4 regions of the Colwellia sp. 5_MG-2023 genome follow, and region 3 is predicted to be linked to each of the others. Evidence: predicted binding sites of a transcription regulator. Region 3 holds the regulator's gene; each other region holds the start of a gene.
What was found. Region 3 encodes FNR, which switches genes on or off when oxygen is low (the NO sensors DNR and NnrR bind a similar motif). Its sites were predicted from a motif close to TTGATCTAGATCAA; they were not measured.

Region 1 (8,168 bases), on a different contig from region 3:
ATAGGCACTGTGATTGTTTTGCTCAATCTCTTCAATAGTCACGGTACGCCACATCTTTTTATAACACCAAATAGTGTAGCCAAGAATAATAGGAACAAAAACAGCAACTACCGTGAACATTAGCGTTAGCGTAGTTTCACTTGATACGGTATCCCACATTAGTAAGCTGTGATTGGGATGGCTGCTTGAAGGCATAACAAATGGGAACATTGCAATGCCTGCAGTTAATATTACCGAAACAATCGTCACCGAGCTGGCAATAAAAGCAGTAACTTTTACTGTCATTCTGTTGCTTTTATTACTTAAGAAAAGTGCAACGATTAAGGGCATGATTATTCCGGTAAGTGGTACTAGCCATAATACAGGGGTGTTTTGGTAATTATGAAGCCACGCACCAGCGGTTGTGGTTACTTGTTTTAAAGTGGGTTGTGCTTGTCCCATTTTATCAATACTACTTGTTACTACATAACCATCAATACTTTGCCACACCATCACGCCTGCTAGGACGAACGCGAGTGATAACACCACGGCAACAACACGACCAATATTCGCTGAACGCTGTGCAACCTTGGCATCTGTTCGCATCACTAACCAAGTTGAACCATGCATTAATACCATAGCAACACTGACAATACCTGTTAGCAAAGTAAAAGGAGTGAATAAAGCGAAAAATGAGCCCGTATAAGTAACACGCATTAACTCATCGAAACTAAAAGGCACACCTTGTAATAAGTTACCAAAAGCAACACCAAATACTAATGGCGGTACCATAGAGCCAACAAATAATGCTTTATCCCAATTACTACGCCAGTTTTCAGATTCAATTTTACTACGATAATCAAATGCTAGCGGACGTAAAAATAAGCTAAATAGCGTTAGCATCATAGCAAAATAAAAGCCGCTAAACGCTGTAGCATAAACTAAAGGCCATGCTGCAAAAAGTGCTGCGCCTGCGGTAATTAACCATACTTGGTTACCATCCCAATGGGCCCCAACAGTGTTAATAACCACACGGCTCTCGACATCTTTTTTAGCAACAAAGGGTAACAAGCCACCGACGCCCATATCCATGCCATCAGTAATAGCAAAACCGATAAATAGGAAGCCGATTAGCCCCCACCATATTAGTTTTAATGTTTCGTAATCAAACATGTCTTTCCCCTTAAGAACTTTGGCTGCGAAGACCCGGTGCTAACACGGATTCTTTTTCAAAATGATAACGACCTGTATGTAAAGCACTAGGGCCTAATCGAGCAAATTTGATCATTAAATACATTTCAATAATAAATAAAATGGTATAGACAATAATAAAGGCTGCTAGCGAGAAAATTAAGTCGCTTACTGCTAGATTAGACGTTGACATGAAAGTCGGTAAAACTTCACTGATAGACCACGGTTGACGACCAAACTCTGCGACAAACCAACCTGTTTCTATTGCTATCCAAGGTAGAGGTAATGCGAAGAGTAGGGCTTTTAATAACCAACGTTTTTCTTCTATTTGTCGTTTAGCGTTAAAGTAAAAAGCTAAGCCAAATAACAGTAACATCGTAAAACCACAGGCAACCATTATTCTGAACGCCCAAAAAATGGGAGCAACTGAAGGGGTTGAATCTTTAACTGCCATTTGTATTTGTGCTTCAGTGGCATCTACCACATTATCAGTATAACGTTTCAGTAATAAGCCGTAGCCAAGATCATGCTTTGTTTCGTTAAATCTAGCGATATTTTCTGGGGTTTCTTCGCCATTTCTCAGTTTTTCTAAATATTCATAGGCAACCATACCGTTACGGATTCTAGGCTCATGGGCTTTTTGTAAATCACGTAAGCCCATAACTTCACCGTCTAAAGAGCGGGTAGCAATTATGCCTAATGCATACGGGATTTTTACCGCATAATCCGTTTCCATGGTTTCGTCATTAGGTAAACCTACTAGGGTAAACGCTGCAGGAGCTGGTTCGGTATGATATTCGGCTTCAATAGCAGCTAGTTTAACGCGTTGTACTTCGCCAACTTCATAGCCTGACTCATCACCTAAAAGAATTACTGATAGTATTGCGGCAAGACCAAAGCCGGCAGCGACAGAAAAAGAGCGTTTAGCAAAAGCAACATCTCTTCCTTTAAGTAGATAATAACTGCTAATACTTAAAACAAACATTGCGCCTGCTACATAGCCTGCTGCTACAGTATGAATAAATTTAACTTGAGCAACGGGGTTAAAAATTATTTCGCTAAAGCTAACTAATTCCATGCGCATTGTCATATAGTTGAATTCACTACCGACAGGATTTTGCATCCAGCCATTGGCAATTAATATCCATAGAGCTGACATGTTGGTCCCTAATGCCATTAGAAAGGTGCCGATTAAATGCTGGCGCTTGCTTAATCTATCCCAGCCTAAAAAGAACATCCCAACGAACGTGGATTCAAGAAAAAATGCCATTAAACCTTCAATGGCTAATGGAGCACCAAAGACATCACCAACATAATGTGAGTAATAAGACCAATTGGTACCAAACTCAAACTCCATGGTTAGCCCAGTTGCAACACCAATGGCAAAGTTGATGCCAAATAGCTTGCCCCAAAATTTTGTCATGTCACGATAAATTTCGCGGCCAGTCATAACAAAAACGGCTTCCATAATAAATAAGATCCACGTTAACCCTAAGGTTAAAGGGACAAACAAGAAATGAAATAAGGCAGTAACAGCGAACTGCCACCGCGATAGCTCTACTAAGGTTTCATTGATCATATTGATTTCTCTCTTGCGTGATTATTGCACAACACATTATTTAACGTCTCGATGGTGTTTGGTTGTTCTAAATTTATTTATTCAGTTTGCTTTTTAGAAAATAAGGCTTGTTTAACTGATAATATCTTGGTCACACCTGTTCCTAATTTCATTAGCGTATTTAATTGTTCAGGGGTTAGTTTTTGTAATTCAGCAGCCCAATTGGTGATCATTTCTAATAAGTCATGAATGTCTTTCATACGTTGCTGAGCATATATTTCACTATCGGTTTCTGGCGTATCTAGTAGTAAATTTCGTAGTAATGATAGAGTCGGATCTACTTCACGTTTACGTCTTTCTTCAAAAACAATATTCGCCATGTCCATCACACTACCAATAGCATTGTAGTATTCTTTACGATCGCCCGGTACATGAGTAACTTGTACTAATTTCCATGACTGTAGTTCTTTAATACCCATACTGACATTGCCGCGAGAAATATTAAGCGTAGTTGCCAGATCGTTTGCGGTAATTGGTTTGTCAGTAATCACCAATAAGGCATACATTTGCCCAACGGTACGATTGAAGCCCCATTTACTACCCATTTCACCAAAGTGATAAACGAATGACTGGTTTTTCTCTGAAATTTCCATAGACTTAAAAATAAAGTTTCAATAATTTCTGAAAGTTTAAAACGTTTTGAACGTTTGATCCAGATCAAATTAAAAATATTCATCATCATTTTATCCCACATACTGAAATTAACTTTAAAAGTACTTGAATTTTAGAGTAAAAATGCTATTTCTTAGCTTAAGTTACTCTGATCAAAAGTGCTTGTTATTAGCGATGAATATTTAACATTAATTACTTATAGCAGTATCATGCTTGTATATTCAGTAATATGAATAGCAATATAAGTGCCAAAGAATAACGTTAAAATAAACACTTTTAAAACAGTGTATTAAGCTGTAAATATCGTTTTTTATAATAATCTGCTTTTAATTGAGTCATAAATGACATTAAATGGCGAGAGTTTGTGACAATTTTGGCTTAAGGGGGCGAAGTGGTACACCAAACAATTCAAGCAATTATCGAGTCTGTTGAAAAACCAGCTATTTACATTACCAATGATTACTCAATAGAGGCCGTCAACCAAGCTTATCGTGATACCTATAAAACAGAAGTATTGCTGGGAAAGAGTAAATGCTATGAAGTCTCGCACAATGCAACTAAACCTTGTGATCAGCAAGGTGAAACGTGTCCTTTATCATCTTGTAAAATAACCGATAAAAATAGCTCAGCGTTACATATTCATCGAACCGAGTTAGGCGATGTTTATTGTAGTATTTTGATGAAACCCGTTAAAAATAATGACGGAATAACCATTGGCTTTTTAGAAATATTAGAAAAAATTGATTTTGCTAGCAGTGTCAGTAGTGATCGAAAGCTAATAGGTAAAAGTCAGCCTTTTCAAAATTTGCTTAAAATGATCACGCGCAGCGCCAGCAGTAATATTAGTGTGTTGCTACAAGGCGACACCGGTACAGGGAAAGAGCTTGTCGCGTTATCAATACATCAGGCGAGTAAACGAAAAAATGAAGCGTTTATAGAGGTTGAATGTACTGGCTTAAGTGAATCGTTATTTGAATCTGAGTTGTTTGGCCATGAAAAAGGGGCTTTTACCGGTGCCAATACGAGTAAAAAAGGTTTGGTTTGCTTAGCAAATAATGGCACTTTATTTTTAGATGAAATAGGTGACGTCCCGCTTAACTTACAGGTGAAGTTACTACGTTTAATTGAAACAGGTTATTATCGACGTGTAGGGGGTATTGATAAGAAAAAGGCTAACTTTAGACTGATTTGCGCTAGCCACAAAAATATAGAAAAAATGGTGGTAGAAGGCACTTTTCGTGAAGACTTATATTATCGAATTGCAGGGTTTCCTATTCGTTTACCAACGTTAAAAGAAAGGCAGTCAGACATTTCGTTATTAGCCGAACATTTATTATCAAAAAGTGAGTTTTCATCAAAAATGTTTTCACCAGAAGCATTAACTAAACTGTCAAATTATCACTATCCGGGTAATATCAGAGAGCTTAAAAATATTGTACAGCGAAGTGCTTTATTAAGTGATGACGAATTCATTAATATAGAACACTTGCCTCAGCATATTACTAATGCAACTAAGGTGGAAGATCACCCTGCTAATTTACTATCCAATGAGAAAAAATATCTTATTGAGCTATTAAACAAATATGGTAATCAACCAAAAATAATTGCTGATAATTTAGAAGTAAGCGTTAGAACTCTTTATCGAAAATTACAAAAACATCAGTTGAATATCAGAGAATATACTTTACCTAAGTGAGCCAACGCATGCATCGTTTAAGTAATTTATGTTGCTGGAATAGAGAATTGCTGCTCTTTTACACATTTTCCTTGAGCATCATAACTCCTGTCATAAACAGAAATATTTCCTTGATTGTCTTGGGTGATTATATTGGTAGTACGAGTGCCATACTCTGGCGATACAATAAAAATTGAACTAAGGCGTTGCTCCCAATCTAATGGAACCCCCGTTTTAGGTAATTTCTCTATTTCGGCTTGTTGATTGTTTTTCATCAGGGTGAATAAGTTATTGATATTCAAAAGTTGACTAGCAGACTCCTGTATTGCCGTAGCAAGCTGTTCTTGTCCTAAAGCCATTTTAGGCCAAATATCGTCTAAGTCGCCATTACATAAACTATGAAAGCCAGTCGTTAATGTTTGCTGTTTTTTTGATGTGCTATTAAAGTAGGTGAGGTTGTCGAGTTTTCCAAACACTAGGTTAAAGCCATTATACTGATGTGCTGTATTCACTAGTTGTTTATTTATTTCTTGATCTTGCTTAGCTAATGCTTGTGTTACCAAATCACCACGTGATTGTTTATTTTTATCAAATAACTGTGGCTCGCGAAAATTAGTAAGCGCACTAAATCGACCTTGTTTATTTAACCCTAGCCAAGTGCCGCCTGCTTGTAAGTCTTTACCAGCTAAAATACTTGCTTGTTGCTTTGTTTCTGGCCACCAATGCATCATTTGGGTTGGTCTTTGATGAACTTCATCTCGGTTAGCACAAATAATCACTGGGTATTTAGGGTGTTCTTTAATGGCAAAAAATAAAATACACATATTAAGGTTGTTTTTAATTTGAAATTATAACTTATGATAACTCTTTCTTTATACCGAGTGTTAGCTCAGGTAGTATTCAATATAAAGAAATTCTCATATTGTACTCTGTGTATTACAGTGTACATACTTCAATTTATATATTGAAACGCAACTAGGTCATGAACATGTTCGAAATTCCCCCGATAAATTTAAAAGATAAAGTTTCAGCACAAGAATGGCAAACGCGTGTTGATTTAGCTGCCTGCTACCGATTGATGGTAATGCACGGTTGGGATGATTTAATCCACACTCACATTTCGGCACGTATTCCAGATAGTGAACATATTTTAATTAATGCTTTTGGTTTAGCTTTTGAAGAAGTAACCGCATCTAATTTAGTCAAAATTGATATTAACGGTAATATTGTTGATAAAGATTGCCCATTTGACATCAACCCTGCCGGTTTTACTATTCATAGTGCTGCTCATGAAGCGCGGCACGATGATATGTGTGTTATGCATGTGCATACTAATGAAACTATTGCGGTAGCGAGCTTGGAAGAAGGTTTATTACCTTTAAGTCAATATTCGATGTTTGCGCTTGCGTCACTCAGTTATCATGGTTATGAAGGCTTAGCGGTTAATCATGAAGAGAAGTTAAGGATTCAAGAGGACTTAGGTGATAAAAACTTTATGTTACTGCGTAATCATGGTGCACTGACCATGGGCAAAACCATTGGTGATGCGTTTATGCATATGTATGACTTAACGCGAGCATGCCAAATACAGTTACAAGTAATGGCAACAGATATGAAACCTATTTATGCGCCGCAAAGTATTATTGATGGCATTAAAGCACAAGCTAATATTGTACATACAGGAAAAACCGGTGGTGAAACTGCTTGGCCAGCAATGTTACGTCGAGTGTATCGCAAATATCCAGATTTTGCTGATTAACGTCAATTCCGTGCTTTTTCGTTCAAATTGAATCATACAGCTTAACGCTGGTAGTTAGTGGTTTAGTCGTTAGTTTTAAGATAAAGATAAAGATAAATAAACTTATTAAAAGAGATAAAAATGAAAATTACTCATATTGAAGTATTTGATATTCATTGCCCCAAACGTCCTGCGTGGAATCCTGTTTTTGTACGTATTCATACTGATGAAGGGATAAGTGGCGTTGGTGAAGCTGGTTTGGCTTATGATTGGGGGCACAGCGCAGCAGCAGCAATGCTGAAAGAAATTTCGGAAGCGGTGTTAATTGGTTTTAATCCTTTTAATACTGAATTGTTATGGTCACGTATGCTCAGAGAAAGTTTTTGGGGCTTAGGTGGCGGACCTGTATTGTATTCAGCGATGAGTGCAATAGATACTGCTTTGTGGGATATAAAAGCTAAGGCATTAGGCGTCCCGGTTTATCAGTTATTGGGTGGTAAAGTAAATGACAAGTTACGTACCTATGCTAGCCAATTACAATTTGATTGGGATAGCGATATTAAAAAACTTATTGAGCCTGAAGAATATGCACAAGCTGCTTTAAAAGCGGTTAGTGAAGGTTATGATGCGGTTAAAGTTGACCCGATTGTGTATAACAAAGATGGTAGTTCTTCATTTGACAGAACCAAGCTTTTTACTCGACCACAAATGCGCCTTTTTGGCGATCGATTACGTGCTATTCGTGACGCAGTTGGACCAGATGTTGATATAATTTTTGAATCTCATTCACTTATGGGGGCTGCTTCTGCCATTCAAATGGGCGCTATTGTCGAAGAAGTTGATTGTATGATGTACGAAGAGCCGGTAAATTACTTAAATTCTGCTGTTCATAAAAAAGTTTCTGATAATGTGAATGTACCTATTGCTGGTGGAGAGCGTTTGTATCATCGCTGGGATGTGCGTCCTTATTTTGAAGATCAAAGTATTGATGTTTTACAACCTGATGTTGGCTTGTGTGGCGGCTTCACTGAAGCTAAAAAAGTGTGCGATTATGCAGATGTTTATGATATTCGTATTCAAGCCCATGTATGTGGTGGCCCAGTAGCAACGGCAGCATCATTGCATTTAGAAACTGCGATTCCTAATTTCTTAATTCATGAACATCATACTTATGCAATTAAAGATTGGAACCGTGAATTATGCTTACAAGATCCTCAGCCAGTCGATGGCTTCTTTCAAGTAACTGAAGTGCCGGGAATTGGCATTGAACTGAATGATGAAATAGTGAAACGTTCACCACATGTTACTATTAAATAATTGCTAAATTATTAACAACTTATAGCATACCAACGAAG
Region 2 (8,168 bases), on a different contig from region 3:
CCACAAGTTTTCATTGACGGAAAACATATTGGCGGTGCAGATGATTTAGAGAAGTATTTCTCTTAAGCATTCATTGTTTGCAATACTAAGCTCTATAGTTTGAGCAATAAGCGTTAAATAACTCCTAGCTTGTTATTTCTGTTTATTCAGTCAACTAAAGGCATCATATCTTTTAACTTGTTTAAAAGTGTGGTGCCTTTTTTTGATGTATTTTTGTTATAATATTAATTATTGTTAGTTAGCAAGTATATTCAATCTAGTTTAAAGTTTTGACGTAAAACTCCTTGGGCAAGAGAGAGAATTGCGCAGCTTTATATTTTGAAAAGACATCATTTATCTAGTGAAGGAGCACAAGAATAAAAGATATAGCCAAAAAGACTATGAAAATACTGGAATAATTCATCAAAATAGCCAATTATATCGCTTCTTTTTATTTCAGTAGCAAAATATCATCATGACCACACCTAATCATTATATTCTTACTTGGCAATGTCCGGATAATACAGGCGTTTTAGCAAAAGTTTCACAAAGTTTATTTGAGCATGGCGCTTTTATTACTGAAACTTCGCAATATAGTGACCCTTATACAGAAACATTTTTTTCGCGTATCGCCTTCGATGATCGAAATTTAACGGTATCAGCAAATGAGTTTATAGAAGCTGTAGATGAGTTAGCTAAACCACTCAATATGGAATATAAGCTTCGTAATAAAAACGATGTACCTAACGTCGTTATTGCTGTTTCAAAGGATGATCACTGTTTAGTATCATTATTAACTAAATGGAAATCAGGTGTTTTACCCATTAATATTGTTGCCGTCATTTCTAATCACCAAGATTGCCAGCCACTTGCTAAATGGCATGGTGTTCCTTTCCATTATTTACCAATTACGAAAGAGACAAAAGTAGAGCAAGAAGCCGAAATACTCTCGTTAATGAATAAATGTGATGCGGATTTACTGGTACTTGCACGTTACATGCAAATTTTATCTGATGATTTATGTCGAGAATTAGCGGGTCGTGCTATTAATATTCATCATTCTTTTTTACCAAGCTTTAAAGGGGCTCGCCCATATCATCAAGCACATAAGCGTGGTGTAAAAGTTATTGGTGCAACAGCGCATTATGTAACAGCTAATTTAGACGAAGGACCTATTATTGCGCAAGAAGTGAAACCAATTAATCATACTTTCACTATCGAACAGATGGTTCATATGGGCCATGATTTAGAAGCAACAGCCTTAAGTCATGCGGTAAGGATCCATGCTGAGCAACGCGTCTGTTTGAATGGTGATAAAACAGTAATACTTGCCTAGCTCTAAAACTTAGCTATGGAATTTAGCTATTCGAGTCTAGATATTCAAATCGAACATAACTTAGCGTTGTAATAATTTCTATACAATCAAGCGTAGTGAATTGCTGACGTTTCATAAGTACTTAAATAGGGCTAAAATTAGCGAACTTAACTAAGGTGTGATTAAAATTAGATCATACTTTAGCTAAGTTTAAGAAGCCCTAATGATGATAAATATTGAAAAAATTCACCACGTCGCTTATCGTTGTAAAGATGCCAAAGAAACAACCGATTGGTATAAAGATAAGTTGAACATGGATTTAGTGTTAGCAATTGCTGAAGATGAAGTTCCTTCGACTAAAGCGCCTGATCCCTACATGCATATCTTTTTAGATGCTGGCAATGAAAACGTGCTCGCTTTTTTTGAAATTCCCAACTCGCCTGATATGGGACGAGATGAAAATACACCGGCTTGGGTACAACATTTAGCCTTACGTATTGAAAGTGTTGAAGCACTCATTTCAGCAAAAAAAACATTGGAAAGTAAAGGTGTCGATGTTTTAGGGCCAGTCAATCATGGGGTGTTTAAGTCAATTTATTTTTTTGATCCTAACGGGCATCGTTTAGAGTTAGCTGCTAACACAGGTACGCCAGAGCAATATAAAGAATTGAATCGTGTGGGGTATGATATGGTTGAAGAGTGGTCGAAAACCAAAAAAGCACCACGACATGCCGCTTGGTTGCATGAATAAAAGCAGTTAGAAAAGCACATTATTCAAAACCATTCATACGGTTATCCAAAACTAGAAACTATCCATTACTTTTTAACGGTTAATGGCGTAAAATAGCGCAATTAATCGTTAAAAAAGTATCATATTCATGTCTCGTACAAAAAAATCTAGAAAACCAGGTGGCGCGCCAACAGCGAAAGCCAAATTAAGTAAAGTTGAATTATCTAATATTGAAAAAAGAGTGCGTAAAAAAACAGGTAAAAAGCCGGGTAACCGCCAACAAGAAGCACAGCTAGATAATAATTTAGAGCAAAAGGCTAATCTGAATAAAGATCCTCGTATTGGCAGTAAAAAAGCTATCGATTTAGGCGCTCCTGTAAAGCCAGCTAAAAATGAGCCAGTTAAAGCTAAAGTAAAAACCAGTAAACCGAAACAAGATCCTATTGCCGCATTACGTTCTGTAAATGATGATACTGATGTGGAGCTTAGTTTAGCGCAAGAATTAGCTAATATTGAAGAAGATGAGCAGTTACAAGTTATTTTGGCTAAACAAGAAGATGGTATCGATTTAACGCACGAAGAAGTTAACTACTTTAACAACATGATGGAACGTCATGAAGAAATAAGCGCTGAATTAGATGATGAAGAAGACGAAATCATCAACACGAGCATTAGTTCTGAAGAAGATTTATGGGATAAGTTAGACAATTCCACTTTACCTGATTCAACTAAATAACATAATAGCTAAGGTTAATGAATATGAATCCATACTGGTTTATTGCCGTTGTTGTTGCGGTAATTATCGTTTTAAGCTTAGCATTTTATGCAGGTAAATTGTTGAAACAATTGAGTGTACAAAAACGCGCCCAACAGCAAAATGAACTACTGCGTCAGCAAGCCTTAGCTAAGCATGATGATAAAATACTTGCTAGTGTGCAAATCATTGTACGTGCTATGCAAGAAGAGCAGTGTGATTTTAGTGAGGGATGTTGGCGTTTGTCAGTATTACTTGATTCTTTAAAATTGAGCAGTGAATTATCCCAACAATTTCCTGCGATATTTCAACAATATGAAGAAATAAAGCATCTTTCAATTCTTGGTGATAGAAAAAAACTCGATAAAAAACAGCGGATGAAAGAAGATTATCAACGTATGACTAGTGAAGCAAAATTACATGATGATATTGTGACAGATCTTGGCTTATTGAAACAGTATGTCACAGAAAGAATCAGTGCCTTAAAGGCCACAAATTCAGTTACGTAACTACAGACATTAATGTGGGTTATTTAACATAAGAAGCAAGTTTAAATAACTTACACATTTCGATCATTGCTTGTGTTGAATCAATAAACTCGAAATTAATCTAAGTATAATACGCGTTATTAATCGCTTTAGCTTAGATAAATTACGGGTAACATCATGCAAGCAAGTCAATTTTTCGATCATCAATTACTCAGTAAATATAACACCAGCGGCCCTAGATATACTTCATATCCTACTGCGTTAGAGTTTAATGATGAGTTCAAGCATGATGACTTTATTCAAGCGGTAAAAGATTCACCTAACCGTGAATTATCGCTATATGTGCACATTCCTTTTTGTCATACCCTTTGTTATTACTGTGGTTGCAATAAAGTAATTACTCGCCACCGTGATAAAGCTGATATATACCTTGATTATTTAGCGCAAGAAATTGCCCTACAAGCCCCATTATTTACTGAGTATAAAGTTAAACAGCTACACTGGGGTGGTGGTACACCAAGCTTTTTAACACATAAACAAATTACAACCTTGGTGACACTATTAAAAGAAAAATTCGATTTTTCTGATGAATTAGAAATGAGTATTGAGATTGATCCTCGCGAAATTCAGATGGATTTAGCCGAACACTTATTTTCATTAGGATTCAACCGGTTAAGCTTAGGTGTACAAGATTTAGATTTAAAAGTACAAAAAGCAATAAACCGTGTGCAGTCAACCGAGTTTATTGGTGAATTTATTGGTCATGCAAAAGCGATAGGTTTTCAGTCTGTTAATGTCGATTTAATTTATGGTTTACCGCATCAAACCTTAGAAAACTTCAAAAATACTTTAGACAAAGTGCACGAGTGGAACGTTGATCGTATTTCATTGTTCAGCTATGCCCATTTACCAAGTCGCTTTGCTGCACAGCGTAAGTTACGTGATGAATGGCTGCCTGATGTAAAACTAAAATTTGCCTTAATGAAGTTATCAATAGAAACACTTTGTAGTTATGGCTACGATTTTATTGGTATGGATCATTTCGCTAAATCGAACGATGAGCTTTCTGTTGCTCAACGTGATGGTACTTTGCATCGTAATTTTCAAGGTTATACTACTAAAGGCGGTTGTGATTTACTGGGGCTTGGCGTGTCATCGATTAGCAATATTGGACGTTCGTTTGGTCAAAATACTAAAGACTTAAAAAGCTATTATAACGCGATTGAAAGCCAACAACATGCACTTGAGCGTGGCGTTAGTTTAACTGACGATGATATTTTACGTGGTGAAGTTATTCGAGAGTTAATGTGTAACCTTTATGTTAGCAAAGTAAAGATTAGTGAAAAATATAATATCAACTTTGATGACTATTTTGCTGAAGATTTACCGTTATTAACATCATTTATTGAAGACGGTTTAGTTGAAAATAATGTGAAAGAAATTAAAGTTGAGCAAAAAGCTCGATTACTTATCCGTAATATTTGTATGAGCTTTGATGCCTATATGAAAAAGCATATTAACCAACAACGTTTTTCTCGGGTTATTTAACTTAGCCAAGTATCATGTTTTAAAGTTAATACTTGTATAAAACTGAAAGAAAAAGCCTGATAAAGAATCAGGCTTTGCAATGAGAGTGCATATATAATCAAATGCTTGGTAACTAACGTTATCTATAATTCGCTTTATTTAGTTTCTAAGTTAGTTAATCGAAGTTAGTTAAGGAAAGCAGCTTTAAAGTGTTCCTATTACGCCTTCTCGTCGCTTGTCTGCTGCACCTTCGAGTGTGCCATCAGGCTTGCGCATAATCACACTTAATCCTGAATTTTCTCCTCGTGATGAATCAACATCAAAGCCCATGTCTTTCATTGCTGAAATTAATGACTCTGGAGCAGCATCTTTTTCTAAACGAACGGTTTTGCCTCGGGCAACCATATTGGGTAAGTCAACAGCAGCTTGTGGATCTAAACCCCATTCAAACACACCTACTAAGGTTTTAACGGTATAGGCGATAATGTTGTTACCACCTGGAGAGCCTGTTGCCATTAAGAATTCACCTTCTTTATCTAACACAATTGATGGCGACATTGACGAACGAGGTCGCTTGTTTGGCGCAACCGCATTTACAATGGCATTGCCGTCTTTATCATGATGTTGAAAAGAGAAGTCAGTAAGTTGATTGTTTAAAAACATACCGCCAACCATACGCGTAGTACCAAAAATGCTTTCAACCGTTGCTGTCATCGACACAACATCACCTTTTGTATCTACAATGACAAAATGAGTTGTACCATGTACATCTTGTGTAGCATCAATACCGGCCGTTGTTTGACTAGCTGAATCGTTGTATGCCCAAGGATTGCCTACCGCATATGTCAGGGGGGTGGCTTTATCTGAAATAAGTTGAGCGCGTTTCGCTAAATATTCTTTATTTAACATGCCCGTAATAGGCATATCGACAAAGTTAGGATCGGCAATAAATTGATCTCTGTCGGCATAGGCGAGTTGTTGTGCTTGCGCCATAACAGCCCAATTTTTTGGATCAGCAGGACCTGCCGCACTTGGGCGTGGACCATTTTCTAAAATGCCCATAATCATGCCAACAGCTAACCAAGATGACGGCGGCGGCGCGCCACATATTTGAGCATCTCGATAATCTTGACACAATGCAGTGCGCTTAACAGCTTTATAGGCGGCAATATCTTCAGCAGTTAAAGAACCCGCTCTAGGCTCTCGTTGAACCATAGCCGCTATTTTTTGAGCAATATCGCCATGGTAAAACTCCGTAGGGTCTTTAGAAATAATTGCTAGTGTTTTTGCGTACTCAGGATTTTTTAAGAGATAGCCAGTTGGGTGAGGAGCTCCCGCATCGTCATAAAAATATTCAAAAGCATCGGTAGGGCCTTCTTCAGGCGTACTTGGGATAAATTTGCCAAAACGCTCTAACATACCGTATAAACGTGGAGAAATTTCAAAGCCTTCAGTGGCTAGTTTACTTGCATAGCTAAATAAGCTGCCCCATTCTAATGTACCATGATCTTTATGAGCCATAGATAGCATAGCTACAACTCCTGGTGCACCGGTAGATAAACCACTGGTTTTCGCTTGAATAAATGGCATAGAATCACCATTTTCTAACATAAACATATCTGGTGTAGCGCCACTTGGTGCTGACTCACGGCCGTCATACACAGCTAATGTTTTTGTTTCATTGTCGTAATGCACCATAAATGCACCACCAGCTAAACCGGAGCTTTGAGGTTCAACAAGACTCAATACTGACTCAATAGCGATAGCTGCATCTACTGCCGAACCACCGCTTCTTAACACTTCTAGTCCAGCTGCTGTAGCATGAGGATTAGCTGTTACCACCATAGCTTGTGGCTTAGGTTGTTCTATTTTTTGCTCCGCTTTTTGTTCTGTTGGTATTTCAGCCGAACCGCACCCTAAAAGAGTGGTTGATAATACCGCTAACGCGAGCATGTGAAACTTCATAAGTTGTTCCTTATAGTTGAAACTTTACCATTAAGATCGGGTGTTTAAGACCTGATGGGCGAATAGTACATAAAAAAGGAGCAAGCCACGTTAAAAAAGTTAAAACGCACAAAAAGCCCTAAAATAATATATACCATTACTTTATTATCATATATATGTCTCTACTTACAATGAACTTATGTTAATAACGCATAATTTATCGTTTAATATCAATTACCTTATGTTAATAATCTCTAGAGATAGAATGTCAGCCTTAAAAGGGGATTACTTAGATAATGGTTGTTGTCCTTAAAGTAAGAAAAAACTATCCAACTAGCGTATGACTTAAAATAGAATAAAATATTAATTTAAGTCATATTAATTTAAGTTATATTATTTAAGTTATTCACGGTATCCTAAGCTGACGTCAGCTTAACTTAAGTCGCAATTTTAGTCGCAATTTTAAATTTTTCCCAAACTAAATTGATACCCAGCACTGTTAAAGATTAATTCAGTGTCTTTGCCTGTGTTAACTTCTTTGGCTAAGTCTACCCATTGGTAATAAACATTTCTATGTACCTTGGCCAACAATTCACGTCGAACAGTGACATAGAGTTCACCATTATCATTGCTTGTTATTGGATGGTTATCATCCAGTATAAATTCATTACCAACATTATTAGTTACTACCATGGTTGATTTGCTGTCATCTTGCCAGCGCCATTGCGTTAGTACAAAAGGAACATCTTCAACGGTAATTTTTATTTTTTCAACTGGTGTAACAAGGTAATAGTCGTTTTGCTCTTTTTTTAGCACAGAAGCTAATAATTTTACCAAGGCAGGACGTTTAAAAATGCTACCTGCATAAAACCAATCACCATTAGCTTTTATTTGTAGATCCATTTCACCACAATAATCAGGATTCCATAACTCAACAGGTGGAATTTTATCTCCCTGTGCTTTTATTTGTGCGGTAATTTTATCTAGTGACATAAGGTTTTCCTGCGGTTAGCCTGATATTAATCTTAGCAGTAATTTTGATAAATTGATAAAGGTGTAAGGTGATTTATCTGTTGTGTAAAATCATATCAATTCTATTGAATACTTATGCAAATTGAGGCACTATTTACCCACTTAAACAGAGCTCGCTGTGGTGCAGTTTATTTATATAAGCTACGTAGCGATAATGATCAATTGATCAAGGAACATTAATGAAACCGAACACTAAGCCGAACATTAAACCGGCCAACCCTAACTTTTCTTCAGGCCCATGTGCAAAACGTCCAGGTTATGATCTTGCTGCACTTAATACTGATAATTTAGGTCGTTCACATCGTAGTACTATCGGTAAAGCACGTTTACAAAAAGCGATTACTGAAACCTTACGTTTATTAAACTTACCAGAAGGTTATAAAGTGGGTATTGTCCCAG
Region 3 (8,168 bases):
TCACCCCTTGTCGACTCAACTTATGTTGGTGTTGATTATATATTATCTTCTATTGAACTTCGTGATGAACGTGCGAAACCTAGTACAACTGCCTTTCGCATAGGAGCAAATAAAGAACGTATTGGCTTGGAAGCTCAGTATCTAAGAGGTAACAATACCGATAATATTTATCGTATGGAATTCGATTTAGAACAAAGTATTGCTCTTTACCTTGTACTGCAATCAAAGACTATCAGTGGTTTTGGTTTAGATGTATCACTAGGCTATGCTGTAACCGATATGACGGTGCAGGGGCCTGCAGAAACGTATAACGGCGAAGATACCTATTCTGGTTTTTCTTGGGGCATCACTTTTCATCAAAAAATATCTTATATCGAAAATACCCAACTTAGGTTTGGTTATCAATCACTCTATAAAGATGATGATATATCCATATCTGGTATTTCTCTTGGTGTAATCTACCAATTCTAGTTATTAATCATGCTATTTGAATGTATAAAAGTTCATAAAAAGCATTTGCGGTGAAAATTAAACAATGAAAGCTAATACAATGAAAAGTAACAAAATCAAAAGCAACGCTATAGCTTTTTTTATTGCTATATGCCTAACGAACATCATGTTATTTGGTTGCGATACGGATAATAACGCTAGCGAACTCGGTCAAGCAGTTACGTTTGAAAAATTGCGTGAGCAAGGGCTATTTATTGAGTCACTTACGATCAACGATGATCATATTCGATTAACGAAAGGTGAAACTCATCAACTTAGCGCAATGGCTTTAACTAATAGTGGTGATGTTATCGACGTAACGGAAAGTATTGATTGGAGTTCAAGTGATAACAGCATCGCTACTGTTAATGAGCAAGGTTTAGTTACCGCTGTTGCCAATTCCTCGAATAATCAAGGTATTGTTATTATTATGGGAACAAGCATTAATGGGATTGTGGATGAAGGAGAAATTTCAGTTAGTGACGTTGCGGTAAGCGCTATTAACTTAATTCATCCTCAGCCGGAAGAGGGTACTATTGGTACCTGTGTGGCGACCAACATTACTGCAAATGTAAATTATGAAGATGGTTATATTTCAATGAATACGATCAAAGATATCAGCTTTAGTCTTGATAGCAATACTAGTGCGACTATTGATAAAAACGGTACCTTGTATACCTCATCACCTGACATTGAAACCACCATAATAACGGGGACTTTAGACGATATTACCGACTCATTAACCGTTGTTGCCGACCCACTCAATGTAGGCCATCTTGATATTTTACTTGATGATATAGTTACCGATGATATTACGCTCGCAATAGGAGAACGTATTTTAGTTAACGGTCAGGCCACGTTAACCAATACTACTTTGCCATCTTCTATTGATAATACTATTGTTTGGTCACAAGAAAGTGGTGACTATCTCGGCATTACGACAACAGGTGATAACAAAGGCACCCTAGTTGGCCTTATTGCGGGTACAACGCAACTTGTTGGCTCTTGTGGAGGCAATCAAACTACGGCAACCGTATCAGTAACAGGAACAGCTGAACTTGACTCTATAAAAATTAATAAAGGTAGTGATATTACCTTGGCATCATCAGAGTCGGTAGACTTAACCTTAACGGCTTATTATACCGACACCCCAACAAGCTTGAATGTTTCTGAGTTTGCACATTGGTCAGTTAGCGATACTAGTTTAGTCACGGTGGAATTGATTGATTTAGGTACAAACACAGCGAGTTATCAGTTAACGAATATTTCAAAAAGTACCGATGAAGTGATTGTTACGGTGACTTATGCTGGAGAAAGTAGCACTATAAATATCACTCTTGAATAAATACAGGTAATAAAAACGAATAAACCCAACCAAACACTTAGCTTTATATAAAGGTTATCTCAATATAGTAAGGTTTTGATGGTTCAGACGGTTTATAAGTTACACCAGATGCATTCAATAGGGGAACACACGTTTGTGTGTTCCCTATATTCGATCAAGAAGCGTCGATTATTTCTATGTTTTTAACGTCAATTAAATTTGACGACGAGATGTCAGCGCCTCCAAACTCTTGTTCTTTTGGCTCGGCGGTTCTATCGATGGTAAGCGCTGAAAAGTCGTATAAATTATGGTCAGATAATTGAGAAAGACTAACACTTTGCGTACTTTTAAAAACACTTTCTACGCGCCCTGGAGACTCTTGGTCCCAAGTATTGAGCATTTTTTTTATTTGTTTTCTTTGTAAGTTTTCTTGTGAGCCACAGAGATTACAAGGAATAATAGGGTAGCTCTTTACCTCGGATAGTTGCTCAATATCCTTCTCTCTGCAATATGATAGCGGTCTTATGACTACATTTCGTTTATCGTCACTTAGTAGTTTAGGTGGCATAGCCTTTAATTTTGCATTATTAAACATGTTCATCATTAAGGTTTCAACGATGTCATCCATATGATGACCTAATGCTATTTTTGTTGCACCAATCTTTTCAGCAAAACCATATAATGATCCTCTTCTGAGTCTTGAACATAAAGCGCACGTTGTTTTTCCTTCAGGTACTTTTTGTTTTACTACTGAGTAGGTGTCTTTATCAATAATGTAGTAGTCAATGCCTTTTTCTTCGAGGTAATTAGGTAGTATATGTTCAGGAAAGCCAGGCTGTTTTTGATCGAGATTGACAGCTATAACGTCAAATTTAATGGGCGCTACACGTTTTAAGTGTAAAAGGGTATCAAGCATGACAAAAGAATCTTTACCTCCACTTATGGCACAAAGAATTTTATCGCCTTCTTCAATCATGTTGTAATCAGAAACGGCTTTGCCTGTTAGGTGTCTGATTTTTTTTTCTAGCTTATTGCTAATAGCTTGTTGAGTATTCATTAAAAACTACTTACCACTTAATCACATTAGATATTTTATTTTCGATGGTAAATTCTATCATAGGTTAAAAGTTTAAAGTGCTATTAAAGTTGTTTGAAAGGGGATTATTTCGACGTTATATTAGCTTAATAAAGACTGAAAAAGGTTACATACCTCTTTCAGTCTTTGATTTCAGTATGAGAGAATACTTTTACTGTAGTGGCGACACATAACCTTCAGGTTTTAGCGCAAGTACATCACAGTTAAGTTGGTCAATGACATGCTCTGCGGTATTACCAATTAATGCTGCAGAAATACCCGTTCGGCCTATTGTGCCTAGCACAACTAGCTCAGCATCAATTTTATCTGCGACTTCTTCAATGACTCTTTCAGGTAAGCCTTCTTCAACGTGAGTGTTAGTGATATCAATTTCAAATTCAGTCGCATGTGCTGCCATCGACTTTTTATGATGTTGCAGCATAGTATTATTGTATTCACTAGAGTTAAACTCTGGTATTTCAATTGCAATGTTAACAGGTGTGCCAGGAAATGAATTTACTAAATGAACGTTTCCTTGAATCAGCTGTGCTAAATTTTTTGCTTCTTTAGTAATTTTATTATTAAGTGAATTGTGCTCTGTTTCATCACTTCCGACATTAATTGCCGCAAGTATGTTCCCATTGCTTGGCCATTCATGTTCTTTTACTAATAATACTGGACATGGACATTTACGCAATATATGCCAATCGGTAGGAGTAAAAATTACCGATTTGAATCTGTCATGTTGATGAGTCCCTTTAATGACTAGATCGTAATTATTTTGGATTACTTGTTCAATAATAGATTCAAAAGGGCGATTATGCCAAACAACTAAGTTACTAATATCAATATCAGGCTTTAAATCACTTATAATACCTTCTAGCCAAAGCTCTTTATCTTTAATAACAGATTGTCGCATAGCGCCACGATCATCGTTGGAAAGGATAGTAGTCATCTCATAAGAGAAGTCAAAGATACTTAGAAAAGCAGTTATTTCCACCTGACCGCCACTTGCTTTAATATTGGCAGCTAAGTCTATTGCTCTTTGTAATGCTTTTTGTTCATCAGTTGATGGGTCGATAACGACTAGAATTTTTTGATAGGTTTTCATGATAATTCTCCCTGTTGTTATACATTGGTTAAACTTTATTAAAGCTTAAGTAATTTATATCAAAAGTGTGAGATTAATGCTTGTTTTAAATCAAAGTATAAGGGATTTAAAACAAGCATTATAAATTATAACGCTAGAAAGCCTTTGAGGAGCTAAAGTTCGGCACAATTAACAAGTTCATTGAGGTTTATGATAGTAATAAGTTTACCATCAACCTTAATTAAGCCTGTTTTATGAAAACGATTTAATAAACGGCTGATTGTTTCAACGGTAAGTCCAATGTAATTACCAATATCGCTTCGTGTCATTGTAAGGCGAAATTCATTGGCTGATAAACCTCTGGCACGATAGCGTTTGCTTAAGCTGACTAAAAAAGTAGCAACACGCTGTTCGGCATTCTTTCTGTTCAACAACGTAAGCATTTCTTGATCGGTTCTAATTTCGTTACTCATTAAGCGTAAAACTTGTTTCTTAAGTTTTGGCATAGTATTAGATAAAGTATCTAAATTATCGTAAGGAATTTCACATATCATCGATGTTTCTAAAGCTTGAGCAAAACTTTTATGTTCTGATTCGGCAATAGCGTCAAATCCTAGTAAATCTCCAGCTAAGTGAAAGCCAGTGATTTGTTCTTCACCTTGTTCATTAACGGTAAAAGTTTTAAATGTACCAGAACGAATAGCATAAAGCGCCTGCATTTCTTGACCATCAGTGAATATTTTATCACCTTTGTGGAAAGGACGTTTACGATCAATAATTTGATCAAGCGTATTAAGTTCTTGATCATTTAAGGTAAAAGGTAGACAAAGTTCACTAATACTACAGTTTTGACAGTTAATATGCTGTGCACCAGGGGAACTATTATTTAACATAGGCTACTCATTTATTTTATAGGAATAGGGTAAATTTTCATTTATGTATTTACTCTAATTTCTAGGATAATGCTATGGTATTAGAACATCTGGTGGTATGCAACAATAAAACTATAAATACCAAAGGTTATTAGTACTAACGCCATTACCTTTTTGAACGATGGTTTAGTTAAAGTATTTTTAATGCTACTAAACCCAATAGAAAGAGTTAACAGTGCGGGAAGAGTACCTAAGCCAAAAAAGAACATAATACTCGCCCCAGTATATATGCTACCGCTTGCTAGTGCCCAAGTTAAGGTTGAGTAGACTAATCCGCAAGGTAACCAGCCCCAAATGGCGCCAAGAGTAAGTGCTTTTATTGGTGAATTTACAGGGATGGCTTTACTGGCTAAAGGTGATATGTAACGCCATAAATACTTACCTAGGGCTTCTATTCGATTTAACCACATCAACCACTGACCTAAATATAAACCAAGTAAGATCATAAAGGTTGCCGAAATTAACCGTAGGCCAGCAAGTGGCATTCCAATATTTTTTGCCGCGATAGAGCCGGTAAATCCAACAATTGCACCGATAAAAGCATAGGAAGAAATACGACCAATATTGTATAAAATTACTAAGGCGGTTTTACTACGAGTAATTGAGGATGTTGTTGAGTGCTTAATCGGTCTCTGATTATTAACAGGTATTTGATTATTATATTTATTTGACTCAGGAAGGGCTGAAGTGAGCATGGTGGTAATCCCACCACACATCACAATACAATGCCCTGAGCCAAGTAATCCTATTACAAATGCGGAGAATAAGTCTAGGTTCATTGAGTTAGTTACCGTTATGAGAACTGCTGACTTTGTTAGCCATGATTTTTACTGTCAGGTTTATCACTACTTTGTTTGGTTGTTTTATCATCCTCTTTATTATCAAAAAGAATACTCATACCTTCTTTTTCAAGGTCATCAAACTGTTCAGTTTTTACTGCCCAAAAGAACATATAAATACCCAGTGCTGTTAGTAATACTGCGATTGGAATTAAAAAATAAATAATGCTCATTTTTGTTTCTCTTGATCTTAAGGGCTATTATCTGAGTAAGCGTAGTGAATTACTGATCACTAAAATTGAGCTAACAGACATACCAATAACAGCCATGTAAGGTGTAATGTAACCGGCTACAGCTAATGGTAATACAATAGCATTGTAGCCAAAAGCCCATAAATAATTCTGAAAAATAATGCGTTTAGTCTTTATTGATACATCATTTAAGGTATTAATACTTGTTAGTTTACTATTAAGTAAAATAACATCAGCACCGCTTTTGGCTATATCAGTTCCGCAGCCCATTGCCATAGATACATGTGCAGCACCAAATACTGGAGAATCATTAACACCATCGCCTACCATAGCAATGTTAATATTGTTCTTTTGTTGTTCTTTGATTATTGACATTTTATCTGTGGCGCTTAAGTTACCATGACATTGAGTTACAGATAAGGTTTTACCTACTTTGTCACAGGCGCTTTGATTGTCACCAGACAGCATCATTGTTTGATGGCTGGCATTAAGCGTGTTTAATAAAATATAGGCGTCTTCTCTGATCTTATCGACCAGATAAAATGCTGCAATAAGTTTATTTTCAAAAACGAGTACACAAGAAGCGCTCATTAACGATTGATCATTTTTATGCTCTGTAGCTGTTAACAGCCAGCTAGCTTTGCCAATACGATAAGGGTGCTCATTAACAATACCAGTTACACCTAATCCAGACTGAACTTGGATTTCTTTTGTCGGAAGATTAAAGTCTCTATGTTGTTTGAAAGGCTTAGCTAAAGGATGTTCAGAATGAGATTCTAAAGCTGCCGCTATCACTAATGCTTCGGCTTTAGTGTATTGATTATCATAGATTTCAACTCTATCTATCGCAAACTCACCTGTTGTTAACGTGCCTGTTTTATCAAAAGCGAAGCAATCTATTTTAGGCATGGTTTCCATGACATGAGCTGACTTTATCATTATACCATCACGATTTAATCGAGTTGTGGCACAAGTTAAGGCAGTTGGTGTTGCCAAAGATAATGCACAGGGGCAGGTCGCAACTAATACGGATAAGGTAATCCAAAAAGCTTCTTCGGGTAAATGGTGATGCCAATAAAGTGCGGTACCAATGGCTGTAAGTAAAATAATAGCGACAAAATATTGTGCTACCTTATCAGAAAAACGTGCCAATTTAGGCTTATATGCTTGAGATTTCTCACTTAAACGAATTAATTGACTTAAAAATGATTGATTACTTGGTTGTTGTACTTTGACGGTAAGGTTTCCATCACCATTAATGGTTCCTGCAAAAACCACATCATCAATTGTTTTTGATACTGGCGTTTGCTCGCCAGATAACATTGCTTCATTAATTTGGCTGGCGCCACTAATAATAATACCGTCTGCTGGAATAGCTTCACCTGGTTTAATTAACACTAGATCATCTTTAATTAATTGTTTGGCAGCAATAAGCTCTTCATTACTTATATTTTCAACATCATTCGCTGACTTTTGTAATTCACTATTCTTTGTGTGAACTGTTTCATTAATTGCAGGAGAGTTACTTCCTATTTTTTTTAATCTAGTCGCCGTCATTGGCATCAACTTTAACAAATTTGCTGAAACTTGAGCAGCATATGAGCGTGCTCTAAATTCTAAAAACTTACCGATAAGCAATAAGAAAGTAAACATAGATACGGACTCAAAATAGACTTCTCCTTGCTCAGTTATTGTTGCCCAAGCACTGGCAGTAAAGGCTAAAATAATAGCAATTGATACCGGAACGTCCATCGACAATCTTTTAATCTTTAAAGCATTTATTGCGCCAATATAAAAAGGGAAAGCTCCGTATGAAACAATAGGGATGGCTAGAATAAAACTAACCCAACGCAGGTATATTTTATGATCTTCATCCATATCAGAAAAAGCGCCAAAATATAACCCGACAGCAATCATCATAACTTGCATCATTAAAATGCCACTGATGCCTAAACGCTTGATAAATACTTTGCTGGTTTTCTTATTACGTTGTTCTATTTCATTTGCTTTAAAGGGAAGGGCTTGATAACCAATGTCTTCTATGGCATCAAGTATTTCACTTAATTGTAAAACCTTATCTTGCCACTTTAAGGTTGCACGTTGTGTCGTTGCATTGACACTTATTTCGTTAATCCCCTTAAGCTTGGTAAGTTGCATTTCAATTAACCAAGCACAAGCAGCACAATTAATCCCTTCAATCGTTAAAATAGCTTCTTTTGCACCTTGAT
Region 4 (8,168 bases), on a different contig from region 3:
GCCCCAAGAATAAAAAGGATCCTATTGGTTGATTTGGATCGGCTAAGCCAGCACGCGAACGTCTGATCGCATTCGATACTGAAGCTACCGCTTCACCTTGTCCAATAACACGTTGGTGTAATTCTTCTTCCATGTTGAGTAATTTATCACGCTCTTGCTCTAACATTTTAGCAATAGGAATGCCCGTAGCACGGCTAAGTACTTCAGCAATTTCAACTTCAGTCACCTTATTAGCTAATAAGCTCATTTCTTGCATTTCAGCTTGGCTAGCTAAATCAAGTTGCTTCTCGAGCTCAGGTAACTTGCCATATTGTAATTCAGACATACGATTAAGATCACCTGCCCGCCTTGCCGCTTCTAGCTCAATACGAGCTTGCTCTAAATCTTCTTTGATCGTTTGTGTACCATACAACGCTGCTTTTTCTGTCGTCCAAACCTCGTCTAGTTCATCGTATTCTGTCTGTTTTTCATTTATTTGTTCCGAGATATCCGCTAAACGCTTCACGGTTGCATCATCAGAATCTTTTTCTAATGCTTTTTGCTCTAACTTAAGTTGAATTAACTTGCGCTCAAGTCGATCTAAATCTTCAGGCTTAGAATCCATTTGCAAACGAATACTTGAAGCTGCTTCATCAATTAAATCAATCGCTTTATCAGGTAACTGTCTATCACTAATATAACGATGAGATAATGTAGCCGCCGCAACAATAGCAGGATCGGTAATATTAACGCTATGATGAAGTTCATATCGCTCTTTTAAGCCGCGTAGAATAGCAATAGTATCTTCAACAGTAGGCTCTTCTACCAACACTTTTTGAAAACGACGTTCTAATGCCGCATCTTTTTCAATATATTTACGGTATTCATCTAACGTTGTTGCCCCAACACAATGTAAATCACCTCGAGCAAGCGCAGGTTTTAACATATTGCCGGCATCCATCGCCCCATCTGTTTTCCCAGCGCCGACCATGGTATGTAATTCATCAATAAATAAGATGATCTTACCTTCTTCTTGAGACAACTCATTTAATACAGCTTTTAAACGTTCTTCAAATTCACCACGATATTTAGCGCCAGCAATCAAAGCGCCCATATCTAAAGAAAGAACACGTTTATTTTTTAATCCTTCAGGTACTTCATGATCAACAATACGTTGTGCTAAACCTTCAACAATAGCAGTTTTACCCACACCTGGTTGGCCAATTAAAACAGGGTTATTTTTAGTTCTACGCTGTAATACTTGCAAAGTACGACGGATTTCATCATCACGGCCAATAACAGGATCTAATTTTCCTTGCTCAGCACGTTCAGTTAAATCAACCGTATATTTTTGTAATGCTTGACGAACATCTTCAGCATTTTGATCATCAACTTTTTGACCGCCTCGTACGTGTTCAATCGCCGCTTTAATACGTTGTTCATTAGCCCCTAGCTCTTTTAAAATAGAACCTAATGTGCTTTTATCTTCAAGTGCTGCAAGTAAAAACATTTCAGAAGATATATATTTATCTGACATTTTCTGCGCATATTTATCGCATAAATTTAACACCTTACCTGATGCAGAAGAAAGCTGAACATCGCCATCAGAGCCTTCTATTTGTGCTAAAGATTGCAGTGCTTGTTCTATTTTATTTCTTAGCGTATGAACATCTATTCCCGCACTTTTTAATAGCGGAATAACAGAGTTACCATTTTGATTTAACAACGCCATCATTAAATGAATGGGTTCAATGAATTGATGATCTCGACCTAATGCAAGCGACTGTGCATCCGCAATAGATTCTTGGAATGATTGTGTAAAACGATCTAAACGCATAAATATTCTCCTGCCATATTACTGGACTTATGAATTAATTAAACCTGATGTAATTACTTATAACATTAGGTCTAGTGTGGTCTTTTTCAATAGAGGATAAGCATTAGTTTGATCTAGAACAAATAATTGCTCAGACATAATCTAAATAAAACGGCTTGGCATTAACGACTAATAGTATAAACACCATGAGTAGTGAAGCGAGGTCTTTATAATAGGCAAATCAGTGTTGCCATTCTTCCAGTTACGCTATCTTTACGATAAGAGTAATATTTATCCGTATTTGTATAAGTACATTCTGGTAGTGTACTTATGGCGTTAATACCTAGGGCATTTAATTGTATTTCGGCAATTTTATGTAAATCTGCTAAATATTTACCTGTTGAGGTTGCAATAAAGGCACAGTTAAAAGAATCACATTGCTCAACAAATTGAGCTTTTACTTCACTACCCACTTCAAAAGCATTTTTCGAAATACAAGGCCCAAGCCATGCATAAATATCTTCGGTTGGTGTGTTCATTTTGGTAATTGTGTTTTGAATGATATTCGCAGACAAAGGACGCCAACCACCATGAATGGCGGCAATTTCATTGCCTGACTTAGATGCTAATAAAATAGGAAGGCAATCTGCAGTCATAATTGCTAAACAAACATTCTTTTCTTGAGTAATAGCAGCATCAGCGGTAAGTGACTCTGCAGATATTGTCGATATTTCGACAACCTCATTACCATGAACTTGATTAAGCCATTGAATTTGAGTGTTTACAGGTAACAAAGATTGTAGGTAACGACGATTATCTTTTACCCGTTCAGGACAATCTCCAACATGTAAACCAAGATTAAAAGCTTGATAAGGCAGTGATGAACCTTTAAGCGTATTACTAGGTAAAAGCCGTGTTGTCTGTACTGAAAAAACGTTATCAATTAAAGCTGCTTGGCCAATACTTTCATCGTTCGATGAGGGTATTGGCCATTGAACAAGCTCAATAGCTGAACTTGTTCTAATATTATTTGCTTTATAAGTAATCGTCGACGGCATTAAGTTTAGTGTCTTCTTGTAGTAATTCAACTAACTCAACAAAATCGTCAGGTAAATCAGCATGCCAAGTCATTAATTCACCCGTTATAGGATGATATAATGAAAGCATAGCTGCATGTAATGCTTGACGTTTAAAAGTACGTAACTTTGCTAATAATTCAGGTGTTGCATTTTTAGGTGGACGCGGTCGACCTCCGTAGGTTGGATCACCAACCAATGGATGCGTTATATGTGACATATGAACACGAATTTGATGCGTTCGCCCTGTTTCAAGACGTAAACGTAAGCGTGTATGCAAACGATATTTTTCCATTACACGATAATGCGTAACTGACGGACGGCCAGAAAATGTAACGGCCATATGCGTGCGTTTAGTTGCATGACGGCCTATTGGCTCATCAACAAGGCCACCAGCAGTCATTAAACCATTAGCAACAGCTTCATATTCACGTGTAATTTCTCGTAATTGTAATGCTTCAACTAGGTTTGTTTGTGCCGCTATTGTTTTCGCAACCACCATCAAACCAGTGGTATCTTTATCCAAACGATGAACAATACCAGCACGTGGTACAACTTCAATAGCTGGAAAATGATGTAACAAAGCATTTAAGACAGTGCCATCAGGATTACCAGCACCTGGATGAACCACTAAACCTGCAGGTTTATTAATCACTAAAATGTCGTCATCTTCATAAACAATATCAAGATCAATTTTTTGTGCAGCGAAACGTTGCTCAGCTTCTACTTCTGCATTGATAGCAATACTCTCGCCACCATACATTTTTTCTCGCGCTCGGGGTAATACTTCACCATTAACCATCACTTTACCGGCTAAAATCCAATCTTTTAGCCTTGAACGTGAATAATCAGGAAACATTATGGCCAAAGTTTGGTCTAATCGTTTACCTAAACACGAATCAGGAACGGTATCTTGATGTTGAATTATTTCAGACATTAAACTCTCTTTAAATTTTTAACGTTGTGCAACTTATGATTGCTAGGTTAGAATGTTAATACGCAAGTATGCACTAGGTATAATAGTTTCATTTTACCCTTTTTATGATAACCATGCTACATGGCTGTCAAAGGTTTCATACTTATTTAATTTTAAACAAAGGCGTAATTGCAAATTCCATGGAAAAATTGACCAAAAAAATAGTATTTATCACGCTAGCACTCGCTTTAGCAGGTTGCTCATCTTCTGGTATCGAAAATGACATTGATAAAGTGCCAGACAAATCAGCGCAAGCTTTATTTGTCGATGCTCGAACAGCACTGGATAATGGTTTGTATCAAAAATCAATCCAAATCCTTAGTGCAATTGACTCTCGCTTTCCTTTTGGACCAATATCACATCAAGTTCAATTAGATTTAATTTATGCTTACTATAAAGTAGGCGACGCTGCTCAAGGTATTGCACTTACTGATCGATTTTTACGCCTAAATCCAGACAACCCGAATACAGATTATGTTTATTACATGCGTGCATTAATAAACTTATCAACAGAAGATAATTTGTTTCAAAATTTGGCAGGCATAGATCGTTCAGATAGAGATCCGACAGCAGCTCGTGAAGCTTTTGATGACTTCAAACGTATAATTACTCATTATCCTGATAGTAAATATGCCGCTGATTCTCAAAAAAGAATGATTGAAATTAAATCAAGGTTAGCTAAATATGAACTTGCGATTGCTAGATTTTACTTAGAACGAGAAGCTTATGCTTCAGCAGCAAACAGAGGTCGCTATATTGTTGAGTACTTTTCACCAAGTCCTGAGTTAGAGCCTGCATTAGAGATAATGATTGAATGTTACGATAAGTTAGGTCTAGATGATTTGAAAACTAATGCATTACAAGTATTAGCCGCTAATTATCCTAATAACTCAATGATTAGATAAACGCTACTAATTATCAAAAAAATACGAGTATCAAACACTATCGGCACTAAAGCTGATGAGTTCGATACTCGTAACTAGTAAACAATTAAATAAAACTATTAGAATTAACGATTACAAGGCTAATAACTAAATAGCTTCTTGGTTTTCTTCACCCGTTCTAATACGGATAACACGCGTTACATCGGTAATGAATATTTTACCATCACCAATTTTTCCTGTTTGCGCTGTTTCTAAAATAACATTTACGCAGCGTTCAAGATCTTCTTTTGCAATCACTATTTCTAATTTTACTTTAGGTAAAAAATCAACCATATACTCTGCACCGCGATAAAGCTCCGTATGCCCTTTTTGCCTACCAAAACCTTTCACTTCAGAGACTGTCATACCGGTAATACCTATCTCACCTAGCGCTTCTCTTACATCGTCTAACTTGAATGGCTTAATGATTGCTTCAATTTTTTTCATTATTTCTCTCTGTATAATGGATTTCCATATGACTTTCTGTAATATTACAACGCGTTTATTAGCAAATCACGCTTTTATTTTGCTAAACTGTTATTTAACACTAACTCTACTAAGTTATTCATCAATCAAGGATAATAAATTAAATAGAATTAGTATAATCAAGCTAATACTCTTACTTAAAGCAGGATAGTCCATGGATCAGCAAACCATAATAGATGAAATGAAAGTTTTACCTAAAATAGACGCTCACTTTGAAGTTCGTCGACGTATTGATTTTATAAAATCTACCTTAAAAAATTCAGGTTTAAAAACATTAGTACTGGGTATTAGTGGCGGAGTAGACTCTTCTACCTGTGGTCGTTTGGCGCAACTTGCCGTTTCTGAATTAAACGCAGAACAGAATAAAGATATCGCTGATCAGTTTCAATTTATTGCTGTAAGACTCCCTTATAATGTACAAGCAGATGAAGATGATGCACAAACAGCATTGAACTTTATCCAACCTAGTCATTGCTTAACCACCAATGTATTTGATGGTGTTAATGGAATACATCAAGAAGTTGTTTCTGCTCTGAATAATGCACAGCTATTAACTGCGTCAGAAAATCAGGTAGACTTCTCAAAAGGTAATGTAAAGGCACGAATCCGCATGGTATCTCAATACCATATCGCTGGAATTTTAGGTGCATTAGTATTAGGCACCGACCATAGTGCCGAAAATATTACGGGATTTTTTACTAAGTGGGGCGATGGTGCTTGCGATTTAGCTCCTTTATTTGGCCTTTCAAAACGCCAAGTAAGAATAATAGCCAAGCATTTAGGTGCACCTGATATTTTAGTTGAAAAGGCTCCGACAGCAGATTTAGAAGATTTAGATCCAGGAAAAACCGATGAAGATGCTTTAGGTATCAGCTATGATGAACTTGATGACTTTCTTGAGGGCAAGAATGTATCATCAGATATACAAGAACACATTATTAATATTTATAAAAAAACACAACATAAGCGCCAACCTATCCCAACCATTTATAGCTAGTACTTGTCACTGGAAAAATCCATTTTTTATAACTATACCTATATTATAGGGAAGTTATTAAAAATGGATTTTTTTATGCTCAATCATAAGCCTTTTATTAACCTCAATTTATATATGAAAGGAGTTACGCTACTAGAATTAATCATCTCCGTGTCTATTACGGCAATTCTGGCGATCATAGTTATTCCAAACTTCAATGATTTCATTGTTAAAATGCGTGTTGACAATGAAATTTCTAAACTCCATCGCATGCTGATTATGGCAAGAAATACAGCGATTAACAGTGGACAAAATACAATACTTTGCCCATTAAATACAACTTCTCAATGTAGCGAACACTGGGGTAATGAGCTCAGCATTTTTATTGACAGCAATAATAATAAAACATTTGATCCTGATGAAAAAATACTACAAATAAAAGAAGGGATTACAGTAGGAGATCAGCTTGTTTATGGCATAGGTAGAACAATGATCACATTTAAATCAACGGGGCAACTTAGTGGTCTTGCAAATGGTACGTTTCGATATTGTCCTAAGGATTATAAAGAACATTCAAGAGGTATTATTGTAGCTCGTTCAGGTAGAGTTTATCAATCAAGCGATCTTGATAATGATGGTGTTGATGAGAATAGAGGCAACACAGAAATTAGCTGTGAATAACTCTTTATTCCCTAAAAGGCGTTTACTAGCGAGTTAAGTAATAAAATGGTATAAATGTTATCAAGCTCAAATAGTCGTTAGTGAAATACCATGCATAACATTAAAAGCACCTTATCAATTCCCACTTCTACCCGCCGCCATAAAAAAGGGTTCACCTTAATTGAACTAATGATTTCGATTGCGATTGTTGCAATATTATCAACGGTAGCTTTACCTAGTATGGGTGACTTTTTGGTAAAAATGCGTGTTGACAATGAAATAAGTGAAGTACAACGACTATTACTCACTGCTAGAAATATGGCAATAAACACAGGAAAAAATACCACAATATGCCCCCTAACCTCTGGTGCTTGTACTAATAACTGGGGGAGTGAAATCAGTATTTTCACAAATGATGATAACAGTTTAGCAACAAATAATAACTTTGCTGCGCCTGATGAACTAATAAAAGTTAAAAGCGAAATTAAGGCTGGTGATAAACTTCAATATACTGAAAATAGTATTATTTATACACCTGATGGCCGATTATTAACAAGCTCAACTAATTTTAAATATTGCCCAAAAGATAAAGCAGATCTATCTAGAGGGATTAGTGTCTCATTGTCAGGTCGAAGCTATAAAAGTTCAGATACTGACAACGACGGCAAAGATGAAGACAGCTCAGGTAATGATATTGTTTGTACTTAGCCTCTAAGGACGCAGCACTAATGTCTCAAAGCTAATGCCTATAGCTAACACTGAATCCTAGTCAATCAATGTCAGTATTGAAAGAATATATTTATACTATTCACATTCATCTAAGCATATTGTTATCCATTGCTCTAGCAATTGGACTACTAAACTCATCTTTCGCTAAAATACACTGTTTAACTCTGTAAATAGTTCCTTTTTTCTTACTCGACTGACCACCGATAATATTAGCTTTATGACCAATAATAACGTCCGGTAGAGCAGCTAACGATGATGGTTCTATTTTCCAAAGGCTAATCGTTTCAGAGCCCCCAGCAAGCTCTACATAACATTTCACTTCTACCCGCATAGCAGTGGCTTCTTGCTCTTCAGCTTGTGCACTCATCACATTAACTAAACTAACAATGCCACTGACCAAAACGAAGACGATTAACTTTGAAGCTTTCATCTTGTTACTCCCAACACTCTTTAGGCGTTTTGGCACCTAAATAGTCAACTTTCAATGTTGTACAATCGGTATCTTTTACTTGGCTCTTTTTTGCAACAGCCTGTAAGGTGAAAGTAG

Region 1: a site for FNR is predicted at 3,436-3,449, ahead of Q4496_RS05415 (GbsR/MarR family transcriptional regulator). Genes of this name have one in related genera too.
Region 2: a site for FNR is predicted at 3,358-3,371, ahead of hemN (oxygen-independent coproporphyrinogen III oxidase). Genes of this name have one in related genera too.
Region 4: a site for FNR is predicted at 1,925-1,938, ahead of clpB (ATP-dependent chaperone ClpB). Genes of this name have one in related genera too.

What each region holds. Positions count from the first base shown of each region.
Region 1 is NZ_JAUOPW010000004.1:165,602-173,769, forward strand. Features, by position in the region: gene cydB (cytochrome d ubiquinol oxidase subunit II) at 1-1,152, opposite strand, end outside; gene Q4496_RS05410 (cytochrome ubiquinol oxidase subunit I) at 1,163-2,749, opposite strand; gene Q4496_RS05415 (GbsR/MarR family transcriptional regulator) at 2,827-3,381, opposite strand; gene Q4496_RS05420 (sigma-54-dependent Fis family transcriptional regulator) at 3,792-5,096, shown strand; gene Q4496_RS05425 (NRDE family protein) at 5,123-5,899, opposite strand; gene Q4496_RS05430 (class II aldolase/adducin family protein) at 6,064-6,834, shown strand; gene Q4496_RS05435 (mandelate racemase/muconate lactonizing enzyme family protein) at 6,955-8,130, shown strand; gene Q4496_RS05440 (amidohydrolase) at 8,142-8,168, opposite strand, start outside.
Region 2 is NZ_JAUOPW010000013.1:1,171-9,338, reverse strand. Features, by position in the region: gene Q4496_RS10300 (glutathione peroxidase) at 1-66, shown strand, start outside; gene purU (formyltetrahydrofolate deformylase) at 455-1,315, shown strand; gene Q4496_RS10290 (VOC family protein) at 1,521-2,045, shown strand; gene yihI (Der GTPase-activating protein YihI) at 2,173-2,760, shown strand; gene Q4496_RS10280 (DUF2489 domain-containing protein) at 2,784-3,287, shown strand; gene hemN (oxygen-independent coproporphyrinogen III oxidase) at 3,444-4,814, shown strand; gene Q4496_RS10270 (gamma-glutamyltransferase family protein) at 4,998-6,758, opposite strand; gene Q4496_RS10265 (DUF1285 domain-containing protein) at 7,200-7,730, opposite strand; gene Q4496_RS10260 (phosphoserine transaminase) at 7,949-8,168, shown strand, end outside.
Region 3 is NZ_JAUOPW010000001.1:124,190-132,357, reverse strand. Features, by position in the region: gene Q4496_RS00535 (outer membrane beta-barrel protein) at 1-471, shown strand, start outside; gene Q4496_RS00530 (Ig-like domain-containing protein) at 536-1,834, shown strand; gene ttcA (tRNA 2-thiocytidine(32) synthetase TtcA) at 1,989-2,870, opposite strand; gene uspE (universal stress protein UspE) at 3,061-3,999, opposite strand; gene fnr (fumarate/nitrate reduction transcriptional regulator Fnr) at 4,152-4,871, opposite strand; gene Q4496_RS00510 (sulfite exporter TauE/SafE family protein) at 4,952-5,689, opposite strand; gene ccoS (cbb3-type cytochrome oxidase assembly protein CcoS) at 5,725-5,922, opposite strand; gene Q4496_RS00500 (heavy metal translocating P-type ATPase) at 5,950-8,168, opposite strand, start outside.
Region 4 is NZ_JAUOPW010000003.1:77,220-85,387, forward strand. Features, by position in the region: gene clpB (ATP-dependent chaperone ClpB) at 1-1,816, opposite strand, end outside; gene pgeF (peptidoglycan editing factor PgeF) at 2,023-2,853, opposite strand; gene rluD (23S rRNA pseudouridine(1911/1915/1917) synthase RluD) at 2,831-3,808, opposite strand; gene Q4496_RS03505 (outer membrane protein assembly factor BamD) at 3,988-4,752, shown strand; gene glnB (nitrogen regulatory protein P-II) at 4,879-5,217, opposite strand; gene nadE (ammonia-dependent NAD(+) synthetase) at 5,411-6,253, shown strand; gene Q4496_RS03520 (GspH/FimT family pseudopilin) at 6,317-6,913, shown strand; gene Q4496_RS03525 (GspH/FimT family pseudopilin) at 7,004-7,600, shown strand; gene Q4496_RS03530 (hypothetical protein) at 7,707-8,051, opposite strand; gene Q4496_RS03535 (type IV pilin protein) at 8,056-8,168, opposite strand, start outside.